DNA from 4 places in the Streptomyces sp. NPDC001194 genome. Region 1 is predicted to be linked to each of the others. Evidence: riboswitches for the same ligand, from Rfam matches in the RefSeq annotation. Region 1 holds a riboswitch; each other region holds the start of a gene.
What was found. Region 1 has a riboswitch for cobalamin ahead of ACFY1T_RS31810 (acyl-CoA thioesterase). Riboswitches for the same ligand answer to the same signal wherever they lie in the genome.
Positions count from the first base shown of each region.

Region 2: it holds a riboswitch for cobalamin, as region 1 does, so the genes downstream of both, ACFY1T_RS33080 (energy-coupling factor ABC transporter permease) here and ACFY1T_RS31810 (acyl-CoA thioesterase) in region 1, are expected to answer to the same signal.
Region 3: it holds a riboswitch for cobalamin, as region 1 does, so the genes downstream of both, cobN (cobaltochelatase subunit CobN) here and ACFY1T_RS31810 (acyl-CoA thioesterase) in region 1, are expected to answer to the same signal.
Region 4: it holds a riboswitch for cobalamin, as region 1 does, so the genes downstream of both, metE (5-methyltetrahydropteroyltriglutamate--homocysteine S-methyltransferase) here and ACFY1T_RS31810 (acyl-CoA thioesterase) in region 1, are expected to answer to the same signal.

Region 1 is NZ_JBIAXU010000023.1:56,439-58,631, reverse strand. It holds gene ACFY1T_RS31815 (APC family permease) at 1-656, shown strand, start outside; gene ACFY1T_RS31810 (acyl-CoA thioesterase) at 712-1,176, opposite strand; cobalamin riboswitch at 1,266-1,411, opposite strand; gene ACFY1T_RS31805 (PIG-L family deacetylase) at 1,639-2,193, shown strand, end outside.
Region 2 is NZ_JBIAXU010000025.1:102,048-104,240, reverse strand. It holds gene ACFY1T_RS33085 (flavodoxin family protein) at 1-657, opposite strand, end outside; cobalamin riboswitch at 757-952, shown strand; gene ACFY1T_RS33080 (energy-coupling factor ABC transporter permease) at 981-1,682, shown strand; gene ACFY1T_RS33075 (energy-coupling factor ABC transporter substrate-binding protein) at 1,688-2,050, shown strand; gene cbiQ (cobalt ECF transporter T component CbiQ) at 2,054-2,193, shown strand, end outside.
Region 3 is NZ_JBIAXU010000010.1:200,231-202,423, reverse strand. It holds gene cobN (cobaltochelatase subunit CobN) at 1-1,235, opposite strand, end outside; cobalamin riboswitch at 1,268-1,406, opposite strand; gene cobG (precorrin-3B synthase) at 1,545-2,193, shown strand, end outside.
Region 4 is NZ_JBIAXU010000007.1:65,962-68,154, reverse strand. It holds gene metE (5-methyltetrahydropteroyltriglutamate--homocysteine S-methyltransferase) at 1-1,196, opposite strand, end outside; cobalamin riboswitch at 1,386-1,541, opposite strand; gene ACFY1T_RS17645 (oleate hydratase) at 1,697-2,193, opposite strand, start outside.

The DNA of each region.
Region 1 (2,193 bases):
CCGGACAGGCGGACGCGGAGGAGGACGTCTTCGCCGCGCTCGCCCGTGAGGTGCTCGGCGGCTGGGACTGGATCCTGCTCCTGGCCGTCGCCACCTCCGCCCTCGCCTCGACGCAGACGACCATCATCCCGGCCTCCCGTACCGCACTGTCCATGGCCCGCCGCCGGGCACTGCCCGACGGGTTCGCCCACATCGACGCCCGCCGGGGCACACCGAGCACCAGCACCTGGTGGGTCACCGGCACCGCGACCGTCTGGTACGTCGTCATCCACCGGATCAGCGAGAACGCCCTCGCGGACTCCCTCACCGCCCTGTCGCTGCTCATCGCCTTCTACTACGCCCTCACCGGCATCGCCTGCGCCGTCTGGTACCGGCGACGGCTGATGCGGGGGCCGGGCCCCTTCCTGCTGCTCGGTGCGGGCCCCCTGCTCGGCTCGGCGCTGCTGATCTGGCTGCTGGTCGAGTCCGTCGCCGACATGGCCGATCCGGACAACGCCTCCAGCGCGACCGCCTGGTTCGGGTTGGGCGCCCCGCTGGTCATCGCGCTCTTCCTGGCCGGCGCCGGAGTGGTGCTGATGCTGCTGCGCCGCGCCGCGTCCGGAGCCTTCTGGCGCGAACGCCCCGGCGTGGCCCCCGAGGCGCCCTGGAGTCCCTAGAGGACCTGTCGGGCCCCGCCCCGCGGGGCGGGGCCCGACGGGCTCAGGGCTGTGCTCAGGGCGCGGCGGGCACGTCCACGGGCGAGGCCGGGGACGCGGACGCCTCCAGGGCCGGGACGGGGCGCGTTCGGCCCTCGGCGTCTATCGCGACGAAGGTGAGCCGGGCCGTGGCGACCTCGCTGGTCGGGCCCGAGGCGTTCCATCGCTCGGCCCGGACGCTCACGGCGACCGTCATCGAGGTGCGGCCCGCCCGTTCCAGCTCGGCGTCGGCACGGAGCAGGTCCCCGGCGCGTACCGGAGCGAGGAAGGACATGCGGTCCACGGCCACGGTCACCGCGGGGCCGTCGGCATGGCGGCCGGCCGCGGCGGCGGCCGCGTCGTCGATGAGCTTCATCACCACGCCGCCGTGGATGGTGCCGTAGAGGTTGGTGTCGTGCTCGCTCATGATGTGGGCGAGCGTCACCCGGGAGTCACCCGGCTGCTTGCGGCGGCGCCCTGCGGTGGTGGTCAGATCGGCCATGTCAACTCTCCTTCGCGAGTTGCGGCGGGAAGGCCCCGGGCGGTCTCGCCGGGACCCCGCACGACGGCTTCGGCGTGCGGGCAGCGGGCAGGTCTTCGGACTCGCGGGCACGTCTCGTCGTACGAGACCCCTACTGGCCGTCGCTTCCCGGACCGGTCCGGTCCAGTGCGTATGACGGCGGTCGTTCCCGCTCACCGCTGCGGGGCAGTCCCGGATTCCCACCGGGTTCCCTCTTGCGACGCATCCCGCCTGGCGGACGGGGCGCACCAGCTGCACCGGCCACCCTACTCGCGCCGGTGACCGGCCTGACCAGGGGCGTCTTCGTGCGGCGCAGGGGCCCACGGGCCATCGCGGGCCGATCGGCCGTTGCGGGAACAGCCGGTCCGGCTGGCACTGTTGCACCAGGAGGGGGGCCGGTGACGTACCGGCGGGCCCTGACGTACTTCCGCAGGAGGATTTTTCATGGCTGACCGGCCTTTGACGCTCATGGCAGTGCACGCCCACCCCGACGACGAGGCCACCGGAACCGGAGGGGTCCTCGCGCGGTACGCGGCGGAGGGCATCCGCACGGTTCTCGTGACATGTACCGACGGCCGCTGCGGTGACGGACCGGGGGGTACCAAGCCGGGTGATCCCGGGCACGATCCGGCGGCCGTCGCCTCGATGCGCCGACGGGAACTCGAGGCGAGCTGTGACGTCCTGAAGATCAGCGATCTGGAGATGCTGGACTATGCCGACTCCGGGATGATGGGCTGGCCGAGCAACGACGCCCCCGGATCCTTCTGGCAGACCCCCGTGGAGGAGGGCGCCGCCCGGCTCGCGGAGCTGATGCGCCACTACCGGCCCGATGTGGTCGTCACCTACGACGAGAACGGCTTCTACGGCCATCCCGACCACATCCAGGCGCACCGCATCACGATGGCGGCGCTGGAGATGACCGAGTCGGCATCGAAGGTGTACTGGACGACGATGCCCCGCTCCGGAATGCGGCGGTTCGGGGAGATCATGCGGGAGTTC
Region 2 (2,193 bases), on a different contig from region 1:
CTGGTTGCCGTGCGCCGGGATGCCGCCCCCGCGCTTGAGCAGGGCGGCCAGGTGCATGAGGTTCCAGGACATGAAGGTGGTGTTCCGGTTGGTGAAGTCGTTCTCGGGGCCGCCCGAGCCGGGGTCGAGGTACGAGGGACCCGGCCCGGCCTCGCCGATCCAGCCGGCGTCGGCCTGCGGCGGGATCGCGTAGCCGAGGTGCTGGAGGCTGTAGAGGACGTTCATCGCGCAGTGCTTCACGCCGTCCTCGTTGCCGGTGATGAGCGCTCCGCCGACGCGGCCGTAATAGGCGTACTGGCCCCGCTCGTTCAGGATCGAGGAGCAGGCGTAGAGCCGCTCGATGACCTGCTTCATCACGGAGCTGTTGTCGCCGAGCCAGATCGGGCCGCACAGTACGAGGATGTCGGCGTCCATGATCTGGCTGTAGAGGACGGGCCACTGGTCGCTTTCCCAGCCGTGCTCGGTCATGTCGGGCCAGACACCGGTGGCGATGTCGTGGTCGACGGCGCGGATGAGCGAGGTCCGGGCGCCGGCCGCCGCCATGACGGCGCGGCTGCGGTCGATCAGGCCCTCGGTGTTGCTGGTCTCGGGCGAGCGCTTGAGGGTGCAGTTGACGTAGACGGCGGTCAGGTCGGAGTAGTCGAAGTCGGCGGGCACGCCGCCAGCCTGCGCGGCGGCGGCCGGGGCCGCCAGCGGACCGCAGCCGTTCGGGCGTCCGGGCGTTCGGGCCGGGTTGGTACAGGTCCGTCCCTCCGACTAGGGTCAGCTGGCCTTGGTGTTCGGGAAACCGGTGGGAAACCGGTGCGGCCCTCGCCACTGTGAACGGGAAGTCCGGCTCCATTCCTTCGGGAGGCCACTGGGCGGCGCGGGATGTTCCGCACCGCCCGGGAAGGCGGGGCCAGGGCATCAGCACCCGTGAGCCAGGAGACCGGCCGGGGCGCGTTGTCCATCCACGAGGTGCTGGAGAGGTCTCCCCACACATGCACATAGCCGAGGGGTTCCTGCCCCCATTGCACGCGGTCGCCTGGGGCGCCGCGTCCGCTCCGTTCGTCGTCCACGGCGTCCGCGCCCTCACCCGCGAGGTGAAGGCGAACCCGGAGAGCACGCTGCTGCTCGGGGCGTCCGGAGCATTCACCTTCGTCCTGTCCGCGCTGAAGATCCCGTCCGTGACGGGCAGTTGCTCGCACCCCACGGGGACCGGACTCGGGGCGATCCTGTTCCGGCCGCCGATCATGGCGGTGCTCGGCACGATCACCCTGCTCTTCCAGGCGCTGCTGCTGGCGCACGGCGGCCTGACCACCCTCGGCGCGAACGTCTTCTCGATGGCGATCGCCGGGCCGTGGGCGGGGTACGGGGTCTACCTGCTGCTCAAGCGCTTCGGCGTCCCGCTGATGGTGACCGTCTTCTTCGGCGCCTTCTTCGCCGACCTGGTCACCTACTGCGTGACCTCCGTACAGCTGGCGCTGGCCTTCCCGGACCCGGGAACCGGGTTCCTCGGCGCGCTCGCGAAGTTCGGGGGCATCTTCGCCGTGACCCAGATCCCGCTCGCGGTGAGCGAGGGGCTGCTGACGGTGCTCGTGATGCGGCTGCTGATGCAGTCGAGCAGGTCGGACCTGGTCCGGCTGGGCGTGGCGAAGCTGAGCGGGCGCGGCGTGCAGGGCGAGCGGAAGGCGGCGGTCTGATGGGCATGAGCCGGAACACGAAGATCAACGGCCTGCTGCTGCTCCTGGTGGCGGCGCTGGCCGTGCTGCCGATCGCGCTCGGGATGGGCGAGGGCAAGGAGGAGCCGTTCACGGGCGCCGACGCGCAGGCGGAGACGGCCATCACCGAGCTGAAGCCGGACTACGAGCCCTGGTTCTCGCCGCTGTACGAACCCCCCTCCGGGGAGGTGGAGTCGGCCCTGTTCGCCCTCCAGGCGGCCTTGGGCGCGGGCGTGCTCGCGTACTACTTCGGCGTCCGCAAGGGCCGCCGCCAGGGCGCCGCCCTCGCCGCCGCCGCGGGTGCTCCGGACGGCTCCGGGGCGCCCGGCACGGCCGCCGCGGAGTCGTAGGCGGTGCTGCCGATCGACGTGGCGGCGCACGGCAGCCGGTGGCGGCGCCGGCATCCGCTGGAGAAGGCCCTGCTGGGGCTCGGGCTGACGGTCACCGCCGTGTGCCTGCCGCCCTGGCCCGGCGGGCCGCTGGTCGCCGCCGC
Region 3 (2,193 bases), on a different contig from region 1:
CGGGCCAGCTGCTCCTCGGTCAGCCAGTCCTGGTCGTGGCCGCCGGCCTCGATCAGGGCGCGGATCAGCTCGTCGCCGTCGCCCGAGACCAGGCCCGGGACGTCCTCGACGGGGCCGAAGTCGTATCCGCCCGCGATGAGGGTGCGCAGCAGCTCCACGGCGCTGGCCGGGGTGTCCAGGCCGACCGCGTTGCCGATGCGGGAGTGCTTGGTGGGGTACGCCGAGAGGACGAGCGCGACCTTCTTGTCGCGGCGCTCGATGTGCCGCAGCCGGGCGTGCCGGACGGCGATGCCGGCCACGCGGGCGGCGCGCTCGGGGTCGGCCACGTACGCGGGCAGGCCGTCCTCGTCGAGCTCCTTGAAGGAGAACGGGACGGTGATCAGGCGGCCGTCGAACTCGGGCACGGCGACCTGCGTCGCGGCGTCGAGCGGGGAGAGGCCCTCGTCGTTCTCCTCCCAGGCGCTGCGCGAGCCGGTCAGGCACAGGGCCTGCAGGATCGGCACGCCGAGCCCGGCGAGCGCGCCCGCGTCCCAGGACTCGTCGTCGCCGCCGGCCGAGGCCGTCGCGGGCTTGGTGCCGCCGGCCGCGAGCACCGTGGTGACGATCGCGTCCGCCGACTCCAGCCGCGCGATGAGCTCCGGCTCGGGCGCGCGCAGGGAGGACACGTACAGCGGGACGGGCGTCCCGCCGGCCTCCACGATCGCGTCGCACAGCGCGTGCACGAAGGCGGTGTTGCCGCTCATCTGGTGGGCGCGGTAGTACAGCACCGCGATGCGCGGGCCGTACGGGCGCACCGGGGTGCGCTCCAGCGGGCCCCAGGTGGGCGCCGCGGCCGGCGGCTCGAAGCCGTGTCCGGTGAGCAGCACGGTGTCGGAGAGGAAGCGCGCCAGCTGGTCCAGGTTGGCGGGGCCGCCGTGGGCGAGGTAGCCGTGCGCCTCGGCCGCGATGCCGATCGGGACCGTCGAGGCCTCCATCAGCTGGGCGTCCGGGGCCTGTTCGCCGGTGAGGACGACCACCGGGCGGGTCTGGTCCGGCGCCAGGAGCAGGTCGAGCCCGTCCTGCCAGGCGCGCAGGCCGCCCAGGAGGCGTACGACGACCAGGTCGACGCCGTCGAGCAGGGCGGGGAGGTCGTCGAGGGGAAGGCGGGAGGGGTTCGCGAACCGGTACGGCACGGGGCCGTCCGCGGCGCGGGCGCTGAGCAGATCGGTGTCGGACGTCGACAGCAGCAGGATCATGCGGCGGCATGCCTTCCTCGGGGTTTCCGCGCCCCGGGCAGTGAGGACAGCGGGAGTTCCTGACTCACCCGGCGGATCGCTCCGCGGGGTTCACAGTGGCGGGACCGCGCCGGATTCGCACCGGGCTTCCTCCCAGCGGGCCACGTGGCTCCGCCGGTGGTCATCTTAGGTGGCCTTCTCGCGGGCCGGGAGTGGGGGTGGCCGCGCCCGGGGAGCGGATCGGGGCAGGTCGGGCGGAGGGCGGGGCGCACGGGGCGGGTGGTGACGGACACAGGCCGGGGCAGGTCAATCGTGGGTATGCTCGCCGCCATGCCGCCCCAGCCCCCTTCCGCCGCACCGCGGGACGAACCGGTCATACGTGACCGCGGTGACGCCTGCCCCGGTGCGCTGCGGCTGCACGCGGCGGACGACGGGTACCTGGCCCGGATCCGGATACCCGGCGGAATGCTCGACGCGGACGCGGCCCTGCTGCTGGCCGACGCGGCGGACCGGCTCGGCGACGGCCGCATCGACCTCACCTCGCGGGGCAACGCGCAGCTGCGCGGGCTCGGCGCGAGCTGCGGGGGCGAGCTGCAGGGCGTGCTCGTACGCGCCGGGCTGCTGCCCGCACCCACCCACGAGCGGGTCCGCAACATCGTCGCCTCGCCGCTGACCGGCCTGGACCGGAGCGGTCTGCCCGATGTGGCGCCGTGGGTCGCGGAGCTGGACCGGCTGCTGTGCGCGAGCGGGGCGGCGGCCGGGCTGTCCGGACGCTTCCTGTTCGCCCTCGACGACGGACGCGGGGACGTCACCTCGCTCGACGCCGACGTGAACCTGGCAGCGGTCCGGGGCGGGGAGCGGGCCCTGCTGTGGACCGCAGATCCCGCGGACGCCCTGCTCGTGGCCGCCGCCGACGGGCCGCGGGCCGCGCTCGTCGCCGCCTCGTACTTCCTGGACGCCGTCCGCCGGGCCGGTACCC
Region 4 (2,193 bases), on a different contig from region 1:
GAGCCGGCGCGGGAGGCCAGGTCGGCCCGGTTGGCGGCGAGTTCGGCCGCGATGGCGCCGGTGCCCTTGGCGAGTCCGCGGGCCAGGGTGGCGATCTCGGCGGTCTTCTGGCGGGCGAAGGCGAGCCAGCGCCGGACCTGCGGATCGATGTCGCGTTCGGCACTCGCGTCGAGTGGGACGTGCAGGAGCGAGCAGGACGCCGCGACGTCCACCCGGCCGGCGAGACCCAGGAGGGTGCCGAGGGTGGTCAGGGACTTCTGGTGGTCGTTGATCCAGATGTTGCGTCCGTCGACCACGCCGGCGACGAGCCGCTTGCCGGGCAGTCCGCCGACCGCGGCGAGGTCGGCGAGGTTCGCGGCGCCGCGGCCCGTGAAGTCGAGGGCGAGGCCTTCGACGGGGGCCGCGGCCAGCACCTGGAGGGCGTCGCCGAGCCGGTCGAAGTACGAGGCGACGAGCACCTTGGGGCGGTCGGTCGGCGCGCCGAGCTCGCGGTAGGCGCGGGCGGCGGCGTTCAGGTCGGCCGGGGTGCGGTCCTGGACCAGGGCGGGCTCGTCCAGCTGCACCCACTCGGCGCCGGCGGCCCGCAGGTCGGCCAGGACCCGGGCGTAGACGGGCAGCAGCCGGTCGAGCAGGGTCAGCGGCTGGAAGTCGGCGGCCACGCCCGGGGCGGGCTTGGCCAGCAGCAGGTAGGTGACGGGGCCGACCAGGACCGGGCGGGCCGTGTGCCCGAGCCCGAGGGCCTGCTCCAGCTCGGCGACCTGCCGGGTGGAATCGGCGGTGAAGACGGTGTCCGGGCCGAGCTCGGGGACCAGGTAGTGGTAGTTGGTGTCGAACCACTTGGTCATCTCGAGCGGGGCGGCGTCCTGGGTGCCTCGGGCCATCGCGAAGTAGCCGTCGAGGGCGTCGGCGGCGACCGCCGCGCGGTGCCGCTCGGGGACGGCGCCGACCATGACGCTGGTGTCCAGGACGTGGTCGTAGTACGAGAAGTCACCGGTCGGCACCTCGGTGATGCCGGCGTCGGCCAGCTGCTGCCAGTTCGAACGGCGCAGGCCGGCCGCGGTCTCCCGGAGGGCGTCGGCGGTGACGAGGCCCTTCCAGTAGCCCTCGACGGCCTTCTTCAGTTCGCGGCCCCGTCCCTGGCGGGGGTAGCCGTACACGGTGGCTCGTGCTGCCGCGGCTGCGGGCTTCGCTGTCACGGAACTCTCCTTCGCGAGATGTGTCCAGAACATCCCGGACGACGGGACGCGGACGCGAAGGGACGACAGAACGCGCGGACCACGCCGCGGGAGGGAACACCGCACGTGCCGCTCGCTGTGTACGCCGACCCGCCCACGAGGTCACCGGGATGTCCGCATGCGGAATTCGTCCGCGTGCGGGCAACGGGCAGGTCTTCGGACTCGCGGGCACGCCTGCCGGTCTCCCGGCGGGCACCTAGTGGCCGTCGCTTCCCAGGACCGTTGTCCGGTCCCAGTGCGTATGACGGCGGTCGTTCCCGCTCACCGCTGCGGGGCAGTCCCGGATTCCCACCGGGTTCCCTCTTACGACGCATCCCGCCTGGCGGACGGGGCGAACCAGCTGCACCGGCCACCCTAGGACGCGCGGTCTCCCACCGGCGAGCCGTGTCCGTCATTCGGACGAAAAGGTGAGACGCCCTGCCGGTGGCGCGTGGGCCGTCAGCCGTCTCGAGGCGCCGGAGTCAGCGGCGGTGCATCGTGTGCAGGGCTTCGAGCAGGACCTTCGGGTCGTGGGCTCCCTTGTGGACCGGCGGGGGCCGCCGGTCGAGGTGGAGCAGGCCGGCCACGGCGGTCCAGGCGGTGCGGACCGAGTACTCGACGGTGAACACCACATCGTCGGGTACTTCGGCGTACTGGCCGATGAAGGCCAGGTTGGTGGATCCCTCGGGGACGACGTCGGGCCGGTCGCCGGCCTTGCGGACGAGGAACTGGCTGGTGATGTACGGCATCAGGGCCGGCCGTACGACGGACGACTCCAGGATCTGCCCGCTCTGGGCGAGCCGCAGGTGTCCCAGCACCTCGGTCAGCACCTCGCGGCCCGTGCACCGCGCCATCGTCTTGCCCACGTGGTCGCCGGCCTTGTCCGGGAACAGTGCGTAGCCCCACCAGACGTAGGTGTCCTGCGGCTGTTCGTGGAAGTGCGGCTGGTGGTTGAGCACGATGGTGAGCAGCCAGGAGG